Regions from separate parts of the Kineococcus sp. NPDC059986 genome, predicted to be linked through region 3. Evidence: riboswitches for the same ligand, from Rfam matches in the RefSeq annotation. Region 3 holds a riboswitch; each other region holds the start of a gene.

Region 1 (6,926 bases), on a different contig from region 3:
CGGGTCGTCGTCGAGGCCACGGCCGTGGAGGTCCTCCTCGACGGCCGCCCCGTCGCCGCGGGGACCGTCACGGAGCTCGCCGCCACCCGGCCGCTCGCCGTGGACGTCGCCGGCTTCGCCACGGTCCGCGTGCTGCCGGGCGCCGACACCGGCCCCGTCGCGGACGAGCTCGACGCCGCGGCGGCGCGGCTGCAGGAGCTGCTGACCGCGGCCGGCGTCGAGGACGTCGCCGCGGCCCGCGCCGCCCACGAGGAGCGCCGCGCCGCGCAGGCCGCCGTCGACGTGGCCCGGGCGCAGCTGGCCCAGCTGACGGCCGACGCGGACGCGGACGCGCTGCGCGCCGAGGCCGACCGGCTGGACGCCGAGCTGGGTCCGGCACCGGACGACGGGCAGGACCAACACGCCCTGCGGCAGGCGGAGGCCGCCGCGCGGAACGCCGTGCAGGAGCAGCGGACCCGTGTGCGGGAGGCGCAGGCCGAGGCCACCGCGCTGGCCCGGACCGCCGACCGGCTGGCCCACGAGCTGACGGCGCTGCGGACGCGGCTGGAGCTGTCCCGGGCGGAGGTGCTCGGTGCCGCCGACCGGCTGAGCGCCGCGCGCGCCGCGGCCGACGACGCGGCGCTCGAGGACGCCGTGGCCCGCACGGCGACGGAGGCGACGGCCGCGGCCGAGGAGGTCCGGGCCCTGGAGGCCGACCTCGCCGCCCGCGACGAGGACACCGTCCTGCGCCGGGCGCGGGAGGTGCAGACCGCCCTCGACGCCCTCGCGACCCGCCGCGACGCGCTGGACGGTGAGCTCGTCCACCTCCAGGCCCGGCTGTCCGTCATGGGCGGTGAGGAGCGGCAGGAGGTCTGGGACCAGGCCGCCTCACGCGTGGCCCGGCTGGAGGAGGAGCAGGCCGGGCTGGACCGGCGGGCCGCTGCGGCGCGCCTGCTGCTGCAGACCCTGGACCGGCACCGCGACTCCCAGCGCCGGCGGTACGTGCAGCCCTTCACCGACCGCCTGGAAGAGCTGGGGCGCACGGTGTTCGGCGAGACCTTCGGCATCACCCTCGACGACGACCTGCGGATCGTGCAGCGGACGTTGCACGGGCGGACGGTCGGCTACGACCAGCTGTCCACCGGTGCGCGCGAGCAGCTCGCCGTCCTCCTGCGTCTGGCCTGCGCGACGCTCGTGGACCCGGCCGACGGCGTGCCCGTCGTCCTCGACGACGCCCTCGGGCACACCGACCCCGACCGGTTGCGGCGGCTGGCGGCCGTGTTCGAGCACGTGGCGCCGACGACCCAGGTCCTGCTGCTCGCGCCCGGCCCCGGTCTGCACACCGGGATCCCCGGAGCCACCGTCCTGCGGCTGACGCAGGACCCGGATCCGGAGTCGGTCAGAACTCCTGCAGCTGCAGGCGCATCCACGGGCTGAACGGGCCCGGCTCGGCCGCCACCTCGGCCCGCAGCTGCGCGAGGTCGACCCAGCGGTAGTCGTCCACCTCGGTGGGGTCGAGCGCGAGCTCGCCCGCCAACCGGGCGGTGAAGACGGGGCAGATCTCGTTCTCGACCGTGCCGTCGGCCATGACGGCGCGGTAGCGGAACGTCGGCAGCAGCGGCTGCACGTCGCTGACCGGAGCACCCAGCTCCTGCACCGAACGGCGGGAGACGGCGTCGGCGGGTTCCTCCCCCGGGCCGGGGTGGCCGCAGAAGGAGTTCGTCCACACCCCGGGCCACGTGCGCTTCACGGCGGCGCGTCGGGTGAGCAGCGTCCGGCCGGCGCCGTCGACGATCCAGCAGGAGAACGCCAGGTGCAGCGGGGTGCTCGTGTGGTGCACGTCCGCCTTCGGCGCCGTGCCGCAGGGCGTGCCGTCCTCGGTCAGCAGGACGACCAGTTCGACCGTGGGGTCGGCGGGGGCGAGGGTCACCGGAGCACCGTAAGCCGTCTCAGGGGGTGCTGCGCGCGAGGAACGCCGCGACACCCGAGGCGATCCCCTCGGCGGCGCGCTGCCGGAAGGAGGGGTCGGAGAGCAGGGCCGCCTCCTGCGCGTTGCGCATGTTCCCGGCCTCCAGCAGGACCGCCGGGGTCCGGGCGAGGTTCAGGCCGGCGAGGTCGGAACGCCGGGTCAGACCGGGGGCGACGAGGTCGCCCGGGTAGGTCGCCGGGGGCAGTCCCGTCGCCGCCCCGAAGGCCGTGAGCAGGTCCCGGGCGGCAACGTCGGAGGGGGCGAGGACGGCGGCGTTGCCACCGTCGGGGGCGAGCGCGGGTTCGGCGACGTGGAAGCCCTGGTCGTCCGCGGGCGCGCCGTCGGCGTGGACGGAGACCGCGAGCGACGCCCCGGCCTCGTTGGCCAGGGCCGCCCGGACGTCGACGCACGGCCCGACGCCGGTGTCGTCGGGGCGGGTGAGGACGACCGTGGTCCCCCGCGCACGCAACAGGGCCGCGGTCCGCTGGGCGACGTCGAACGCGAAGGCGTGCTCGGGGTAGCCGGCGTCGGTCTCGGTGCCCGCGGTGTTGCAGGGCTTCTCGAAGCCGCCGGCGGGCACCAGGGACCCGATCTGCGCCGGGTGGGCGCCGTTGCCCCCGTTGTGCCCGGGGTCCAGCACGACGACGGGGGCCCGGCGTCCCGCCGGTGCGGAGGGAGCCGCGAGGGGGGTGGCGGAGCGGGAGGTCGCCGGGGCCGCGGGCGGGGTGGCGGCGGGCGTGCCGGCCGGAGAGGAGAGGGGCGTCCCCGTCGGCGCCGCCGGCGTCACGGGCGAGGTCGTGGCGGACGAGGTCGTGGCGGACGAGGTCGTCACGGACGGGGTCGGGACGGACGGGTTCGGGGTGGTGGCGGGCACCGGCGTGGGGCTGGAGCACGCCCCCAGCAGCAGGAGCACGAGGAGGGGGCCGGACCAGCGCCCCGCACTGCGTGGCACGGTCCGACCCCCTCCCCCGACTCCTGCGAGACGACTCCCCACCGACCCGGTCCGGATCAGACGGGGACGGGCTCCGTCGCGGCGGTGACGGCCTCGTCCAGCTCGGCGCCGAGCTGCAGGTCCTCGCCCGCGGCCAGGCGCGCCTCGAGCTCGCGCACCCGCGGGATGACGAGCTCGCCGAAGGCCTCGACCTCCTCCTTGACGTGGAGGAAGCCCAGGAGCATGAGGTCCACGCCGACGAGGCGGTAGGCCAGGATGCGGCGGGCGACCTCGTCCGCGGTGCCGACGAGGCCCGTGCGGAAGCCGTCGTTGTACTGCACGAGGTCGCGGAACTCGCTGTCGGCCCACATGCCCTTGCCGTCCTTCGACGAGCTGCCGGCCTCCTTCACCGCCTCGCCGAAGCCCTCGACCTTGGTGCGGTCGGCCTTGGCGATGATCTCCTCGAGGACCGCCTCGGCCTCCTCGTGGGTGTCGCGGACGACGGCGAAGCCGTTGACCCCGAAGCGGAGGGAACGGCCGTTGGCCGCGGCCTGCGCGCTGACCTCGCGCACGCCCTGGGCCGCCGCGGCGAGGCTCTTGCCGTTCATGAAGTACCAGTCGCTGACGCGGCCGGCCATGGCCTGCGCGGCGGTGGAGTTGCCGCCCTGGAACAGCTCGGGCGCGACCTTCGGCTGCGGGCGGAAGGTGATGTCGGTGGCGTTGAAGAAGTCACCCGACTGGCTGTAGCCGTCCTCGGTCCAGACACCGCGCAGGAGCTCGATGAACTCCTCGGACTGCTTGTAGCGGTCGTCGTGCTCGTGCCAGGTGACGCCGAGCTGTGTCGCCTCGTTCTTGAACCAGCCGGACACGATGTTCAGCGCGAGGCGGTTCTGGGTCAGTTCCTGCGCGGTCGCGGCGAACTTGGCGAGCACACCGGGGTGCCAGAAGAACGGGTGGACCGCGGCGATGACCTTGAGCCGCTCGGTCGCGAGCAGGAGGGCCAGGGAGAACGAGGTGGACTCGTGCTGGGCGTCCGCACCGTAGGAGGCGAGGTAGCGCACCTGGGTCAGGGCGTACTCGAACCCGACGCGCTCGGCCGCCTTGGCCACCTCGACGTTGTAGGCGGGGTCGTGGCTGGTGCGCTGCTCGATCGTCGAGACGACGAGGCCCCCGGAGACGTTGGGGACCCAGTAGGCGAACTTCAGGGGTTCGTGCAGGGGCATCGCGGCGCGTCCTCCATCGGTCCTGGCGGTAGCACCCCCGTGGGGTTGCTGCGGCGTCGTCGAGCCAGGTCTCTCAGCCGCTCTGGATGGGTTCGTCGAAGCGTACCCCGTCGTCGCGCCGTTCAGCGCCCCGAACTTCCGGGACCGCGCCTCTGTCCGTTGCGGCCCAGCGGATGTGGGACAACCCTTTCCGAGGGCCGATCCTCCGGAACCGCTTGACGACGTCGGCGGACGGCTGTCACAGTCCGAAGCAGGTCATGAGCGCCAGCGTCAAGCCCCGGCTCGCTGGCCGGCAACCCTGATTCGTCACGGGGTGCTCCGGGTGAGGACCAGGTCCGCAGGAGTTGCGGGCAAGGACGAACCAGGAGCACCCGTGTCGAAGGCCTGTCCCCGCTCCCGCTGAGCGCACCCCTCTGCTGCTCTGTCCCGTCTCCGGACCCGGCGCCCCGCCGGGCCCGCGACCACCCCTGCCCGGACCCCGCCCGGGACCCTCGCCCAGGAGCCGTCGTGATCGAACTGCGCCACCTCACCAAGACCTACGGGGAAGCCCCGCACACCACCACGGTCCTGGACCGCCTCGACCTCACGGTCCCCGCCGGCAGCATCACCGCCGTCGTCGGTCCGAGCGGCGCCGGCAAGAGCACGCTCGCACAGTGCGTGACGCTGCTGACCCGGCCCACGTCGGGGTCCGTCGTGGTCAGCGGCCAGGACCTCACCCAGCTGGGCGCGGGCCGACTGCGGGAGGCGCGGCGCCGCATCGGCACGATCTTCCAGTCCGACGGGTTGCAGACCCGCCGCACCGCCGCGCAGAACGTCGAACTCCCGCTGCGCTACCTCGGTGTCGTGCCGCGGGACCGCACGCGTCGCGTCGCCGAACTGCTGGACCGGGTCGGGCTGGCGGGTCTGGCCGACCGCTACCCGCACGAACTGTCCGGCGGCCAGCGCCAGCGGGTCGGCATCGCGCGGGCGCTCGCCCTGCGGCCGGGGGTCCTGCTGTCCGACGAGGCGACCTCGGGACTGGACCCGCAGGCGACGGCCTCGATCACCGGCCTGCTGCGGGAGCTGCGCGACGACCTGGGCCTGGCGATCCTCTTCATCACCCACGAGATGGACACCGTCGTCGACGTCGCGGACGCCGTCGCCCGGCTCGAGCACGGACGCATCGTCGAGGCCGCCCCGCTGCTGGACGTCCTGCGCGACCCGGCCTCCCCCGTGGGGGCGGCCCTGCTCCCCCGCCGCGGTGTCGGCGACGCGGGCGGGCTCGTCGTCTGGGAGGTGCACTACCGCGGCGACGACGTCCCGGCCGACTGGCTCAGCGCCGCGTCCCGGGAACTCGGCCACGACCTGGCCCTGCTCGGGGCCTCGGTCGGGACCGTCGCGGGACGCACCGTCGGGCACGCGACCCTCGGCGTCCCCGCGGCGCTCGACCCCACCCTGCTCACCGCCGCCCTCGACCGCCGGGGCCTGCACGCGCAGACCTCGCCGTCGACGGTGCCCTCCCCCCGAGAACTGGACCTCGTGTGAACACCCCGCTCGACCAGATCCCCGCCCTCATCGCGCCCGCGCTCGTCGACACCCTGCTCATGGTGGGCATCGTCATGACGATCGTCGTGCTGCTCGGCGTCCCGATCGGCGTCCTCGTGCACAACCTCGCGCCGGGCGGGCTGCTGGAGCACCGGGTCGCCCACACCGTCCTGTCGTGGGTCGTCAGCACGGGCCGGTCGCTGCCGTTCCTCGTGCTCATGGCCGCCCTCGTGCCGTTCACCCGGTTCGTCACGGGGACGAACATCGGCATCCGCGCGGCCGTCGTCCCCATGGTGCTGGCGGGCACGGCGTTCTTCGCCCGGATCGTGGAGAACTCGCTGCGCTCGGTGCCGCCGAACCTGGTCGCCGTCGCGCAGGCGTCGGGAGCCTCTCCGCTGCAGGTCATCACGACCGTCCAGCTGGCCGAGGCGACCCCGTCGATCATCGGCGGGCTGACCATCAACACCATCGCGATGATCGAGTACTCGGCCATCGCGGGAACCATCGGCGCCGGGGGCATCGGCTACGTCGCGGTCACCTACGGGTACCAGCGCTTCGACCACGCCGTGATGATCGCGACCATCGTCGTCCTCGTCGCGCTGGTCGCCCTCGTGCAGCTCACCGGGGACGCCCTGGCCCGGGCCGCGGACCCCCGCACCCGCCGCCGCTCCTCCCGCACGAACCCCCGCTCGAACTCCTCCGCGAACCCCCGCTCGAACCCCACCCAGAACCTGGAGAAGACCCTTGTCCACTGAGATCCGCGAACCCAGCACCGACGACCACGGCTTCGAGATCCGCAAGCGGCGGCGCTGGCCGTTCGTCGCCGGCGGGGCGGTCGTCCTGCTCGGCGCCGCCGCCGCGATCGTCGTCCCGCGCCTCGGCGGGGACACCACGGCGAACACGCAGGCCGGCGCCACGCTCTACGTCGCCACGGCCGAGGGGAACGCCCGCGAGGAGGCGCTCATCGAGTACATCGCGAAGGACGTCGCCCCCTCGCACGGGATCACGGTCGCGTTCAAGGCGCTGGCGGACTCGAACACCATCAACCGCGCCGTGAGCGACGGTGAGGTCGCCGGCACGATCTACCAGCACAAGCTGTGGCTGGGCCAGGTCCTGCAGGCGAACCCCGACTTCCGCGAGGAGGCCGCGACGCCGGTGTTCCGCTGGGGCTTCGGTCTGTGGTCGGCGAAGTGGAAGACCCCGCAGGACATCCCGGACGGCGGGACCGTCTCGCTGTACTCCGACCCCGCCAACGAGTCGCAGGGGTTGTTCGTCCTCGAGAAGGCCGGGCTCATCACGC
Region 2 (6,926 bases), on a different contig from region 3:
TCCGCCGCAGGCCTGGTCGAGCGCCTGCTCCTGTGGCGCGAGGCGAGCATCGAGGGCTTCCGGTTCCGTCCGGCGGTGAACGCCACGGACCTGCCCGCCCTCGTCGACGAGGTCGTGCCGCTGCTGCAGTCCGCAGGGGCGTTCCGCCGGGGCTACACCGGGGCCACCCTGCGCGACCACCTCGGGCTGGCCAGGCCCGCCAACCGCTACGCCGCAATCTGAGGAGGAACCCGTGAGCATCCCCGACGGCAAGCCCCGCAAGCAGATCGTCCTCGGCGCCCACCTGCCCGGCGTCAACCACCACACCGTCTGGCAGGATCCGGCCGCGGGCAGCCAGATCGACGTCCAGAGCTTCGCCCATCTGGCCCGCACCGCCGAGCGGGGCTTCTTCGACCTGTTCTTCCTCGCCGAGGGCCTGCGGTTGCGCGAGCACGCGGGTGAGATCTACGAGAACGACGTCGTGGGCCGGCCCGACACCTTCACGGTGCTCGCCGCCCTGGCCGGGGTCACCGACCACCTGGGCCTGGCCGGGACCATCAACACCACGTTCAACGAACCCTACGAACTGGCCCGCGAGTTCGCCTCCCTCGACCACCTCTCCGGGGGCCGCGCCGCGTGGAACGTCGTCACCAGCTTCGACGCGTTCACGGGGGCGAACTTCCGCCGTGGCGGGTACCTCGACCGCTCGCAGCGCTACGAGCGGGCCGAGGAGGTGCTGATCGCCGTCCGCGCCCTGTGGGACTCCTGGAGCTCCGGTGAGGTCCTGGCAGACAGCGCCACCGGGCAGTTCCTGGCCCGGCACGGCGTGGGGGCCTTCGAGCTGCACACGAACCAGTTCGACGTCCGCGGCCGGTTCAACGTCCCCCGCCCCCCGCAGGGGCACCCGCTGGTCATCCAGGCCGGCGTGTCCGACCAGGGCCGGGAGTTCGCCTCCGCCAACGCCGACGCGATCTTCTCCCCCTTCCGGCGCACCGAGGACGCCGTCCCCTTCTACCGGGACGTCAAGGCCCGGGCGGTGCGGCACGGGCGACTGGCGAGCGACGTCAAGATCCTGCCCTCGGCCGGCGTCGTCCTCGGCGACAGCGTCGCGGACGCCCAGGAGAAGGCACGCGAACTCACCCACCAGCAGGTCAGCCCCGCGACCGCCCTCGCGCTGGCCGAGCAGGTCTGGAACCGCGACCTGTCGCAGCGGGACCCCGAGGGCCCGCTGCCGGAGTTCGACGCCGACACCACTGCTGCGCCGCGCTGGAGGGGACGGGCGGTCCACGACCCCGACCTTAACGCCGTCGTGGCGCGGTGGCGCGAGATCGCTGCGCGCGGCGCCCTGAACCTGCGCGAGACCGTCATCGAGGTCACCACCCGCGCGACGTTCGTGGGGACCCCCACGACGGTCGCCGACCAGCTCGACGACTTCGTCCAGAACGACGGCTCGGACGGTTTCATCCTGCACCCTCCCGTGGTGCCGACCGGCCTCGACGAGTTCGTCGACACGGTGGTCCCGTTGCTCCAGGAACGGGGTTCGCTGCGCACGGAGTACACCGGGACGACGCTGCGGGAGAACCTCGGTCTGTCCCCGGCCCGGGCGGCGCAGCCGGCGTGAGCGTGGACCTGTCCGTCCTCGACCTCGCCCCCGAGAGCGAGCACGAGGGACTCGGGGCGGGCATCGGCGGCACCCTGGAACTGGCCCGGGCGGCGGACGACTGGGGCTACCGCGGGTTCTGGCTCGCCGAGCACCACCTGTCCCCCGGCGTCTCGAGCGCGACCCCCGCCGTACCGTCGTCACCCGGCTCGAGGCGTTGGCCCGGGTCACGGGGGCGGAGGAGGTCCTCGTGACGCCGGCGACGTACCGTGCCGCCGACCGGTTCCGCTCCTACGAACTGCTCGCGCAGGAGTGGCGCGGCCGGTCGACCGTGCACCCGCCCGAACCCGCCCGCGCGACCGCGTGAGCGGACCCCCGACCAGACGCAGGAGTGACGTGATCCAGACCCCCCTTCCCGAAGCCCCCCTCGTCGACGCCGAGACCGCCGGCCGCGCCGTCGCCGGAGGCGCCTTGTTCGTCGACGTCCGCAGCGACGCCGGCCGGGCCGCCCACGGTGAGCTGCCGCAGGCCGTCGTCGTCGCCAAGACCGAGGTCGGCCGCGCGTTCGCCGTCGGGGAGCCCGGCGCGCTGGAGCAGCTGACCGGCAAGGACCAGGAGATCGTCGTGATCTGCGGATCGCCCGCCGGCTCGGGCCCCGTCACCGCCGAGCTGCTCGCCGCGGGGTTCAGGGACGTCGTCCAGGTCGACGGCGGGTTCCCGGCGTGGAAGGCCGCCGGGCTCGCCACCGAGGAACCCGCGCAGGCCGGATGAGAACCACCACGGACGACCCCGTCTCGGCGGGCGTGCCCACGCTGACCGTCCGGTCGGCACGCCCCGACGAGCTCGACGCGGTCGGAGAGCTGACGGTGAGCGGGTTCTCGGTGGGCCCGTACCCGCCCGACGCCGGACGGGCGGCGCTCCTGCGTGACGCGGCAGGCCGGGCGCGGACCGCCGACGTCCGCGTCGCCGTCGAGGCCGACGGTGAGGGCGGGAACTGCTGGGCACCGCGACCCTGGCTGCCGGAGGCACCGAGCACGCCCGCTTCGCCGAACCCGACGAACTGGAGTTCCGCCTGCTGGCCGTCGCCCCCGCCGCCCGCCGCCGCGGGCTGGGCGCGCTGCTGCTCGAGGACGCCGTCGCGCAAGCGCGGGCCCGGGGGTTCGCCCGCGTGGTGCTGGACACCGGTGCCCGCAACGAGACCGCCCAACGGCTCTACCACCGGTCGGGTTTCACCCGCCTGCCCGAACGCGAGCACCGCCTGGGCCGCGGGGGTTCCCGGCTCGCCGTCTTCGGCCGGGACGTGGAGCCCGCTCCGGGGCTGCTGGTGCGGTTGGTCCGTCCCGAGGAGTTCGAGGCCGTCTGCCGGCTGGGCCTGGACGCCTACGCCGCCGACGGCGATCTCCCCGACGACGACGCCGGGCAGATCGCCGACGCCGCGACGCGGGCCCGCGAGGCGGAGCTGTGGGTGGCCGTCGACGCCGTCTCCGGCGAACTGCTCGGCACCATGACGCTCCCGCGTCCCGGGCGAGTCCTGAGCTCCCTGACGCTCGACGGCGAGCTCGACCTGCAGCTGCTGGCGACCGCGGTCCCCGCCCGTGGTCGCGGCGTCGGGACAGCGCTGGCCCGGCACGCCGTCGACGTGGCACGTCGGCGCGGACTGCAGCGGGTCGTCCTGAACTCCGGGCCGAGGACGACTGCGGCGCACTCCCTCTGCGCCACCCTCGGGTTCGCGCGACTGCCCGGACGGGAAACCCGCGTCGTCGCCGGTGGCACCCTGCTCGCCCTCGGTGTCGACGTCGTCCCAGTCCTCCACGGGCGCAACGCATCCCCGCGGACGACTCACTGATCTCCGGGCGTCCCGGACCCCCCGCCGCCCCGTCGCGCCGACGGGACGTCGTGGGGTGCTTGGAGAAACCCGACCCCGTGGGCTACCGTTGCACTGTCCATCCAGAGCGACCGAGAGACCTGGCTCGTCGACGTCGCAGCAACCCCCCGAACCATCGGGCGAGGGTGCTTCCGCCAGGACCGATGGGAGTCGCGAGATGAGTTCCTGCACCGCACCCGGGAGCCTGCTGGTCCGCCGGCGCCACGTCGACCTGGGTCGGCTGAGCTCGGCGGTCTGCGCGGGGGTCTGACCCCCGTCCGTCGCGGCCCCGCCCGCGGACGTCCCCTGCGCCGTTGCCGGCGCGGACCTCCGGAGCACCCCTGTGTCACGTCCCACCTCCTCCCTGCCCCGCACCCGTTCACTGGGAATCGTCGGCGCAGGGCCTCGAACTCTCGTCCTCCTGCAGCGTCTCGGTGCCCAGCACACCGCGACCGGTGACGGGTCCGTCCTCGACGTGCACGTGGTGGACCCGTACGACTCCGGCGCCGGCCGGGTGTGGCGCGAGGCCCAGGACCCGTTGCTGTGGATGAACTCGCGGGCCGCGGACATCAGCGTCCTGCCCGACGAGTCCGTCACCGGCCTCGCCGAACCCGTGCTGCGCGGGCCGTCGCTGGCCGGCTGGGTCCAGGAGAACCGCGCCGCCCTCGTGGTGGACGCGGACGCCACCGGCGACGACCTCCTGCGCGAAGAACTGCTGCGCCACGAGCCCGGGTCCTTCACCTCGCGTCGCCTCGCCAGCGGGTACTTCGCCGACGCGTGGGCCCGCACGCTCGCGCAGCTGCCCGCCGGGGTGCGGGTCCACCGGCACGCCCGGACCGTCCTGGACCTGACGGACGACCCCCTCGACGGCCGGCAGGTGCTGCACCTGGCCGGGCAGGAGGAGACCCTGAGGGTCGACGCGGTGCTGCTCGTGCAGGGGCACCTCGACGTCCGGCCCGGCCCCCGCGAACGACGCATCGCGACGTTCGCCCGCGCCCACGGCCTGGCCTACGTCCGCCCGGGCTACACCAGCGAGCAGGACCTCGACGTGCTGCGGCCGGGGTCGGACGTGGTCGTGGTCGGCATGGGTCTGGCCTTCGTCGACCTCGTGGTACGCCTCACCGAGGGCCGCGGCGGGCGGTTCACCGAAGGCCCGGACGGGTCGCTGGACTACCACCCCAGCGGGCGGGAACCCCGGCTGCACGCCGGCTCGCGACGCGGGGTGCCGTACCGCTCGAAGATCGGCTACGAGACCCCGCGGGACCTCGGACTGCCGCGCTACTACTCGTCGCAGACCGTCTCGGACCTGCACGGCGACGCCCCGCTCGACCTGCGGGCGGACCTCTGGCCGCTCATCGCCAAGGAACTGGCCGGGGCCCACTACCGCGAACTGTTCCGCAGCCACCCGGACCGCACCACGCTGGCGGCCACCGAGTTCGACGCCCGGTTCTCCCGCGCGGCCTGGGGTTCGGCCGAGGTCGACGACCTCGTCGAACGCGCCGTCCCCGACCCCGCCGACCGCTTCGACCCCGCCGAGCTGGACCGCCCCCTGGACGGGTGGTGGGGAACCTCGGGCGAGGAGGTCCACGAGCGCGTCCTGCAGCACCTCGAGGACGACCGGACCCGGCGGGCCGACGCGCGCCACTCCCCCGACGCCGCGGCCGTGGCGGCCCTGCTGTCCGCCTACGTCGTCACCGCCGGCCTGCACGCGGCCGGGCGGCTCAACGCCCGGTCCGCGGCCCTCGACGTCGACGGCTGGTGGCACGGCTTCTTCAGCTACGTCGCCAGTGGGCCGCCGCCGCACCGGTTGCGGCAGCTGGCCGCCCTCGCCCGCGCCGGTCTGCTGCGCTTCCTCGGGGCCGGGCTGAACGTCGTCGCCGATCCCGAGACGGGCTCGTTCACCGCGACGTCCGACAGCGGCCCCCACGAGGTGCGGGCGCAGGGGCTCGTCGAGGCTCGGCTGCCCGTCCCGGACCTGGAGTGGACCTCCGACGTGCTGCTGACGCGGTTGCGCGAACGGGGCGACGTCCGGGCCCACCAGGTCCTCGACGGCGAGACACGGCTGTCGAACGGCCGGCTCGTCGTGGACGCCCGGGCCCGGCTGGTCCGCGACGACGGCGCTCCGCACCCGCGGCGCTTCGCCACGGGGGCCTGGGTCTCGGGCGAGGGCGCCGCCGCGGCGTTCGCCCGGCCGGGCACGAACGCCGAGCTCTTCCGGCGCGGCGACCGGCTCGCCGCGGACCTGCTGCGGGCAGGGGCTCGCGCGGTGCACCAGGACCTGTCGGCCCGCAACACCACCCCGTCCGAACTCCCAGGAGACCGTCGATGAGCGAGACGACTCGCACCGGCACCGCCCCCAGCGCCCCGTTGGGGACCGAGAAACCCGTGGAGGCCGTCAAGGTCCTGCCCGCGCGCCACCCGTGGCGGTGGGTCGCGACCGCGGCCGTCGCGGTCGTCGCCGCGATGGCCGGCAACGCCCTCGTGACGAACCCCGCCTGGGAGTGGCCCACCGTCGGGCAGTTCCTGTTCTCCGCCACGATCCTGCAGTCCCTGTGGCTGACGGTGCAGCTGACGATCGTCGGCACCGCCATCGGTCTCGTGCTGGGCACCGTGCTCGCCCTCCTGCGGATGTCGAAGAACCCCCTGCTGCAGGGTGTGAGCTTCGCCTACATCAGCGTCTTCCGGTCGGTCCCGCTGATCCTGCAGCTCCTGTTCTGGTTCAACCTCGCGATCCTGTACAAGACCATCGGCTTCGGCGTCCCCTTCGGCCCGCAGTTCTGGACCTTCTCGACCCAGAACCTCATCGCCCCGCTGACCGCCGCGTTCCTCGGCCTGGGCCTGCACCAGGCCGCCTACTTCGCCGAGATCGTGCGCTCGGGGTTCCTGGCGATCGACCCGGGCCAGCGCGAAGCGGCGGCCGCGCTCGGGATCCCGCAGTTCCGGCAGTTCTGGCGCATCCAGCTGCCGCAGGCCCTGCGCATCATCGTGCCCACCACCGGGAACGAGGTCATCGGCCTGCTGAAGGGGACCTCGGTCGTCTACATCATGGCCTTGCCCGAGCTGTTCTACCAAGTGCAGGTCGTCTACAACCGCACCGGCCGGGTCATCCCGCTGCTGCTCGTGGCCGCGATCTGGTACTTCGTCCTCACCACCGTGCTGTCGGTCGTGCAGTGGTTCGTCGAGCGCCACTACGGCCGCGGCAGCGACCGCCACCAGGCGGAACTCCCGCTGCTGAAGCTCGCCCGCACCGTGCTGGCCGCCCGCGCCCGTCGCCCGGAGGTCTCCCGATGAGCACGCCGACCCTGAACCGTCCGGCGTCCGGAGTCGTCGTCCGGCTCGAGGGCGTCCACAAGCGCTTCGGCGCGCTCGAGGTTCTGCGCGGCGTCGACCTGGCGGTGGCCGCCGGCACCGTCACCGTGGTGCTCGGCGCCTCGGGTTCGGGCAAGTCCACGCTGCTGCGCACCATCAACCACCTCGAGAAGG
Region 3 (6,926 bases):
CGCGAGGACCTCGAACTCCTTGCGGGTGAGGGGGACGTCCTCGTCCCGCACCCTCACGCTCCGGGCGCCGAGGTCGACGACGACGTCCCCCGCCTCGACCACCGTGGTCGGCTCCGCGGGTCCTGAGGTCCCACGCCGGCGGACCACCACCTCCAGCCGCGCCTGGAGCTCCCGCAACCGGGCGGGTTTGACGAGGTAGTCGTCGGCGCCCGCCCGGAGGGCGCGGACGACGGAGCGCTCGTCGTCCCGGGCCGTGAGCACGACCACGGGCACGTCGTCCACCGCGCGCAGCTGCCGCAGGACCGTCAGGCCGTCGGCGTCCGGCAGCCCGAGGTCGAGCACGACCACCTCGACGTCGCGGTGCCCGAGCAGGAGCTCGGACCCGCGACGCATCCGCACCGGCGTGTGACCGACCTTGCTGAGGGCGTCGAGGAGCGCCTCGCCGACACCGTCGTCGTCCTCGACCACCGCGATCCGCACCGGGTGATCGTAGGACGGCGAGGCGCGGCCGGGACCCGCTAGCGGCCCGTGCCCTCCTGGGCCCGCACGGTGGCGGGGTCGACGGACGCGTGGGTGCCGATGTCCCAGACGAAGGGCGGCTCGGTGCCGTTGACCGACCAGTCGCCCACGATCCGCTGCTTGTAGACCACCGGGTTGTGCGAGGCGACCGTGCGGGCGTTGCGCCAGTGCCGGTCCAGGTCCCGGCCCCGGGAGGTGCCGGAGGCGCCCAGGGTGTTGAAGAGCAGCGTCGCCGCGCGCGGGACGGACTCCGAGAGCACGACCTGCGCCTGCGCGGTGCGGATCTCGGCGAGCACGTTCGCCTCGCGGTCGGCCGCCGTCCCGGGCAGGTGGGCGGTGTCGGCGGCCGCCTGGACGGCCTGCGCCGCGGCGCGAACGAGGGCGCGCGCCGTGAACGCGGTCGCGGAGATCTCCCCGACGACCGACAGGACCTGCGCGTCGTGGCGGACGAGCGGGGCGAGCCCGTGGGTGTAGCTGCGGGTGCGGGCGCGGACCTGGGCCCCCGTGTCGCGCTCGACGGCCGCGGCGATCCCCGCGTGCACGGCGAGCAGGACGAGTTGGTACAGCGCCGTCTGGTAGCGGAACCGGTCGGTGAACGGGGCGACGTCGGCGGGGTCGACCTCGACGTCGTCGAGGACGAGGGTGCCGGTGCCGGTGAGCTGCTGACCGAAGCCGTCCCAGTCGTCCGAGACGCTCGCCCCGGCACCGTGGACGGGGACGAGGACGGTGACGACCTCGAAGCCCCCGTCGGGAAGGGCGCGGCGGGCGGTCGCGTCGGTCCAGTCCGCGAAGATGGTGCCGGTCGTGTAGTACTTGCGGCCGCTGATGCTGGTCCGGCCCTCCGTCGTCGTCACGACGGTCTGCTGCTCACCGGTGACCCCGTCCCCGGTCTCGCTCCACGCGTTGCCGACGAGCTCGCCGGCGACGATGCGCTCGATCCAGCGGGAGCGGTACTCCCCCGCCGGCAGGCTCAGCACCTGCTCGACCCACGCGATGTGCCCGCGGAACACCTGCGGCAGAGCGGAGTCCGCGGCGGCCAGGTCGACGAGGAGGTCGGCGAACTCGACGAGGTCCAGCCCCTCGCCGCCCTCGGCGACGGGGATGCGCAACCGCCCGAACCCGGCGTCGAGCAGCTCGCGCACCTGGGTGCGGGGCAGCTCGTGGTCCTGCTCGCGCGCCACGACGCCCTCGGCGAACCGGGCGAAGAGCGGGGCGAACCGCTCGGCGGGGCTGGTGCTGGCGGGGCTGGTGCTGGCGGACAGCGTGTCGCTGCTCAACGGGGTCTCCTCGGTCGCGGACGCGGCGGTGCGCCGGGGTGGGAGAGGCCGGCCGGCTCGTCGACCGTTCGTCCTTACCCGTGCCGGGGCACCAGGGTCTGGTCGTCACCCGGGGCACCCCACGACGAGGAGGGTTGCCGGCCAGCGAGCCGGGGCTTCGCGCTGGCACTCATGACCTGGGAGCAGGAAACCAGAACAGAGCGCCCCGGTTCAAGACGGGAGCCCTGTGCGGACGCGGGACGGCAGGGATCGACCTGACCGACCGCGACGGGAGCGGTGCACCCCAGCCCCCCGGGGTGCCCCGCTCCCGTGCCCCACTCGCGACGACCGCCCCCCGGAGCCGGCCCCCCGGCTCCGGTGCCGTCGCGAGGTCCGTGCGTCGCGACCGGGACTCCCCTCCGGGTCCCGGTCGCGACGAGTCTCAGAGGCGCCGGTCGGCGCCCTCGCGCAGGTCGATCACCCGCGGCGCGGTGGCCGCCTGGACCGTCCCGTCGGCGTGCCGCGCGGCGGCCGCCTCCAGGACGTCGGTGATCTCGTGACCGATGAGCTCGTGCCGCTCCAGCAGCGCGTCGCGCAAGGCCTCGACGAGGTGGCGGTTGCGGCCGAGGAGCTCGCGGACGGCCTCCTTCTGCTCGCCCAGCAGGTTCTCGACCAGGCGGCGCCCCTCGGAGTCGCCCAGCACGCGGGAGACGAGGTTGCCGTCGGCGAAGGCGCCCTGCTGGACGGCCGCGAAGGACACGAGCGTGCCCGCCATGCCCGCCGAGCCGACCATCTGCGCCGCGACCGACGTCGCGGACTGCAGGTCACCGGCGGGGCCGGTGGAGACGTCGCCGAAGAACAGCTCCTCGGCCACCTGACCGCCGAAGGCGATCTTGATCATCCCGGCGAGCTCGGTGCGCGAGCGGGTGTAGACGTCCTCGGCGTCGCCGTGGGCGAGCAGCCCGAGGGCGTTGGCGCGCTTGACGATCGTGAGGACCTCCAGGCGGCGCTGCGGGGCGACGAGCCACGCGACCGCGGCGTGCCCGGCCTCGTGGGTGGCGATGAGCCGCTCCTCGTGCGCGGTGTAGGCCACCGGCTGCCCGAGGCCGACCTCGGTGACGAGGCGGGCGTGCTCGACGTCGGCCCAGTTCATGCCGTCGGCACCGCGGCGGACCGCGTTGACGAGGGCCTCGTCGAGGAGGTTCTCGATCATCACCGGGGAGTACCCGTTGGTGATGCCGGCGAGCGCGTCGCGCCGCTCGGCGTCGGCGAGCGGAGCCTCGTGCGCCTTGCGGGCGAGGAAGTGGTCGACGAGCTGGCGGCGGCCCGTCTTGTCCGGCAGGCCGAACGTCATGCGGCGGTCGAAGCGGCCGGGGCGCAGCAGGGCGGGGTCGAGGGCGTCCGCGCGGTTCGTGGCCGCGATGAGCAGGACCTCGACGGGCTCGCTGACGGGGCGCTTCAACTGCCGGTGCGCCGGCAGGAAGCGGTTGGCGGCGTCGACGAACCAGCCGCGCAGGCGCTCGGACGTCGTGGGCTCGTCGAAGGACTGCATCTGCACGAGCAGCTCGTTGACGACACCGCTGGCCCCCTCGCTGGAGGCGAGCCGTTCGGTCTGCAGCGCAGCGTGTCCGACGGCGGGACCGGAGCCGGCGAGGGACGTGGCCGGGGACATGGGCAGGTTCGTCAGACCGCCGCAGCCGACGATCCCCGTGCTCGCAGAGGTCATCGCACCGGTCATCGCGGCGGTCATCGCGGCGGTCATGGAGTTCATCCCGCCGCGGGCACCGGCGATGGCGTCGATCTCCTCGATGAACCCGATGGCCCCGCCCTCGCGGCGGGCGGCCTTGCGCAGGGCCTTGAAGTAGGAGCGCAGCTTGCGGGCCGTCGCGCCGTACCACATGGACTGGAAGCTGGTCGCGGAGACGAAGAGGAAGGGGACGCCGGCCTCGCGGGCCATGGCCTTGGCCATGTGCGTCTTGCCGGTGCCGGGCGCGCCCTCGAAGAGGAGCCCGCGGCGCGGCCGACCGCCCATCCGGGTGCGGAAGGTGCGCGAGGCGAGGAACAGGTCGAGGCTGCGCTCGACGTCCTCCTTGACCGGGTCCAGACCCTTGACGTCGTCGAGGGAGACGTCGATCTGCTCGGGGCGGTAGACGATGTGCGGCGAGCGTCCGGAGACGAGCGTCTGCCCGAGCATCAGCGCGAGCATGAACGCGAAGAAGACGCCGACCATCAGGTACAGCGGGTCGACGGCGGGCAGGGACGGGACGAGGGACCCGCCCGTGGCGAGCCGGACGTCGACGGCGAGCAGGGCCGCCAGGACGACGAGCAGCAGCGTCTGCGTCCGGCGACGGCGGTTGCGTTCGCGCTGCCGACCGACGTCGGCGCTGTCGCGGCCGGCGCGGGGTGCGCCGGGTCGGCGCTCGGGGTCGGTCGTGCCTCGGGCGTCGGGGGCGCGCAGGACGTGGGCCACGGGCCGCTCCTCCTCGGATCCCGTCCGGCGGGTTCCGGACGTGGGACCAGCCAACCCCGGCCGCTCACGCCCGGCCACCCACCGTGACGCGTTCGGACGATCGCGTTCACCCGCCCGGCGCAACGGAGCGTGTCGACCCGATCACCCCCCGCGCCGCGGCGCGGTGTGCTACTCCGCCGGCGCGACGCCGGCGAAGAGGTCGGTCTCCCGGCCGTCCGCGTCGAAGGGGCCCGACGGCACCCCGTGCCGGAGCCGGAAGTGCTCGCTCGGCCAGACCGGTTGCGGCACACCGTTGGACAGCCGCATGACGGGGACCTCGGCGTCGAGGTCGAGGGTCACCTGGGTGGCGTGGGCGCGCAGCGCGGCGAGCTTGGCGGGCAGCTGGCCGGTGCCGTCGACGACGGTCGTCACCTCCTCGTCGGGCACGACGACGCTCGGCAGCGGTCCCTCGGGGTCCCCCGCGCCGGCGGCCCCCGTCGTCGCGAGGTCCCGCAACGCCACCCGGACGGCCGACTCGGGCTGGACGATCTCGTAGACCTTGGCGACCTGCCACGGCACCGTGCCGTCGTGCTGGTCACCGGCTGCGAGGACGAGCCCGCGGACCGTGGCCTCGTGCACCCGGACGTGGTCGGGGTGGCCGTAGCCACCCCCGGGTTCGTAGGTGACGACGACCTGCGGCCGCACCTCCCGCACGACGGCCGCGACCTGGGCGGCGACCTCCTCGGGGTCGGCGGCCGTCAGCGCCCGAGGGTCGACCTCGCCGCCGTCGACCGTCGTCGACGCGGCCTGGCCCGGCGCGAGCCAGACCATCCCGGAGTCGCGGTACCCCGACCCGTCGGGCCGCGTCAGGAAGCGGTGGTCGGTGACGCCGAGGGCCTCCATGGCCGTCGCGAGCTCCTGGGTGCGGTGCTCGGCGAGGGCCTCGGGGTCCAGGTGCGCGAGCTCGGCCGGGATGATCTCCCCCAGCTCCCCGCGCGTCGCCGTCAGCAGCGTGACGGAGGCCCCCGCCTCGGCGTAGCGCGCCATCGTCGCCCCGGTGCCGATGGTCTCGTCGTCGGGGTGGGCGTGGACGAAGAGCACCCGCCGCGGCTGGTCCAGGGCGTCCATGGACGCCAGCGCCTCGGGGTCCAGCTCCCCCAGCGCGTCCTCGACGACGTCGGCCGCGACCTCGAGGGGATCCCGCCCGACCACCGCCGCCCCGGGCTCGTCGGGCCGTTCGGGAGGAGTCGTGGTCATGCCCCCATCCTGGCCCGGCCGCCCCCCGCCCGCGATCACACCCACCCCCCACCCCCCGGCGGAAAACACTCTTTCCGCCCTCAGGAGGGCGTCCTGAGGGCGGAAAGAGTGTTTTCCGCCCCCGCGTCGGGGGGCGCGTGAAGGGGCGGGCGAGGGGGCCCGGGGCATGTCCGGCGGGGACGCAGAAGGGCGCCGGGGCGGTCACCTCGTCGGATGTCCGGAGTGAGCGCCCTCCCCACGAAGGGGAGCTGTGCACACGACTGCGCGAACGAAGATCCGACGAGGTGACCGCCCCGGCGCCCGGCACCCCACCCGCCCCGAGAAGCCCCGGGCCGGGCGCAGCGCTGCGGAGGCGGTGGGCCTCAGCCCTTCTTGGCCTTGGACGTGGCGCGAGCGCGCTGCGTCTGGTCGAGCTCGACCTTGCGGATCCGCACGGCCTCCGGCGTCACCTCGACGCACTCGTCCTCGCGGCAGAACTCCAGGCACTGCTCGAGGGAGAGGTGGCGCGGGGGGATGAGGCGCTCGAACTCGTCGGACGTCGACGAGCGCATGTTGGTGAGCTTCTTCTCCTTGGTGATGTTGACGTCCATGTCGTCGGCGCGGGAGTTCTCCCCGACGATCATGCCCTCGTACACCTCGGAGGTGGGCTCGATGAACATCTGGCCGCGCTCCTGCAGGTTCGTCATCGCGAACGCGGTGGCGGCCCCCGCGCGGTCGGCGACGAGCGAACCGGACTGACGGGTGCGGATCTCGCCGGCCCAGTGGTCGTACTTGGCGAACAGGGCGTGCGCGATGCCGGTGCCGCGGGTGTCGGTGAGGAACTCGGTGCGGAAGCCGATGAGCCCGCGCGAGGGCACGTAGAACTCCATGCGGACCCAGCCGGTGCCGTGGTTCGTCATCGTCTCCATGCGGCCCTTGCGGGCGGCGAGGAGCTGGGTGATCGCGCCGAGGTACTCCTCGGGGGAGTCGATCGTGAGGTTCTCGAAGGGCTCGAGCAGCTTGCCGTTCTCGTCGCGCTTCGTGACGACCTGCGGCTTGCCGACGGTCAGCTCGTAGCCCTCGCGGCGCATCTGCTCGACGAGGATCGCCAGGGCGAGCTCACCGCGGCCCTGGACCTCCCACGCGTCGGGACGCGCGGTGGGCAGGACGCGGATGGAGACGTTGCCGACGAGCTCGGACTCCAGGCGGTCCTTGACCAGGCGAGCGGTGACCTTCGAGCCCTTGACCCGCCCGGCGAGCGGGGAGGTGTTGGTGCCGATGACCATCGAGATGGCGGGCTCGTCGACGGAGATGAGCGGCAGCGGCCGCGGGTCCTCGGGGTCGGCGAGGGTCTCGCCGATGGTGATGCCCTCGATGCCGGCGACGGCGACGATGTCGCCCGGGCCGGCCTTCTCGCCGGGGACGCGCGAGACGGCCTCGGTGACGAGGAGCTCGGTGATGCGGAC

The links. A riboswitch is a leader RNA that binds a small molecule or an ion and turns the genes downstream of it on or off. The one in region 3 is predicted to bind S-adenosylmethionine.
Region 1: another riboswitch for S-adenosylmethionine. It lies ahead of AB0637_RS06035 (ATP-binding cassette domain-containing protein); the one in region 3 lies ahead of AB0637_RS13265 (acyl-CoA dehydrogenase family protein).
Region 2: another riboswitch for S-adenosylmethionine. It lies ahead of AB0637_RS10115 (putative leader peptide); the one in region 3 lies ahead of AB0637_RS13265 (acyl-CoA dehydrogenase family protein).

What each region holds. Positions count from the first base shown of each region.
Region 1 is NZ_JBFBND010000005.1:56,113-63,038, forward strand. Features, by position in the region: gene AB0637_RS06015 (AAA family ATPase) at 1-1,416, shown strand, start outside; gene idi (isopentenyl-diphosphate Delta-isomerase) at 1,379-1,909, opposite strand; gene AB0637_RS06025 (N-acetylmuramoyl-L-alanine amidase) at 1,929-2,900, opposite strand; gene sfnG (dimethylsulfone monooxygenase SfnG) at 2,957-4,102, opposite strand; SAM riboswitch class I at 4,113-4,195, opposite strand; SAM riboswitch class IV at 4,356-4,465, shown strand; gene AB0637_RS06035 (ATP-binding cassette domain-containing protein) at 4,610-5,626, shown strand; gene AB0637_RS06040 (methionine ABC transporter permease) at 5,623-6,381, shown strand; gene AB0637_RS06045 (MetQ/NlpA family ABC transporter substrate-binding protein) at 6,371-6,926, shown strand, end outside.
Region 2 is NZ_JBFBND010000010.1:106,478-113,403, reverse strand. Features, by position in the region: gene AB0637_RS10140 (LLM class flavin-dependent oxidoreductase) at 1-222, shown strand, start outside; gene AB0637_RS10135 (NtaA/DmoA family FMN-dependent monooxygenase) at 233-1,600, shown strand; gene AB0637_RS10130 (hypothetical protein) at 1,597-1,833, shown strand; gene AB0637_RS10125 (rhodanese-like domain-containing protein) at 1,976-2,350, shown strand; gene AB0637_RS10120 (GNAT family N-acetyltransferase) at 2,574-3,425, shown strand; SAM riboswitch class I at 3,520-3,614, shown strand; gene AB0637_RS10115 (putative leader peptide) at 3,622-3,714, shown strand; gene AB0637_RS10110 (FAD/NAD(P)-binding protein) at 3,787-5,772, shown strand; gene AB0637_RS10105 (amino acid ABC transporter permease) at 5,769-6,734, shown strand; gene AB0637_RS10100 (amino acid ABC transporter ATP-binding protein) at 6,731-6,926, shown strand, end outside.
Region 3 is NZ_JBFBND010000015.1:81,800-88,725, reverse strand. Features, by position in the region: gene AB0637_RS13270 (response regulator transcription factor) at 1-480, opposite strand, end outside; gene AB0637_RS13265 (acyl-CoA dehydrogenase family protein) at 519-1,796, opposite strand; SAM riboswitch class IV at 1,862-1,973, opposite strand; gene AB0637_RS13260 (AAA family ATPase) at 2,218-4,245, opposite strand; gene mshB (N-acetyl-1-D-myo-inositol-2-amino-2-deoxy-alpha-D-glucopyranoside deacetylase) at 4,414-5,481, opposite strand; gene typA (translational GTPase TypA) at 5,844-6,926, opposite strand, start outside.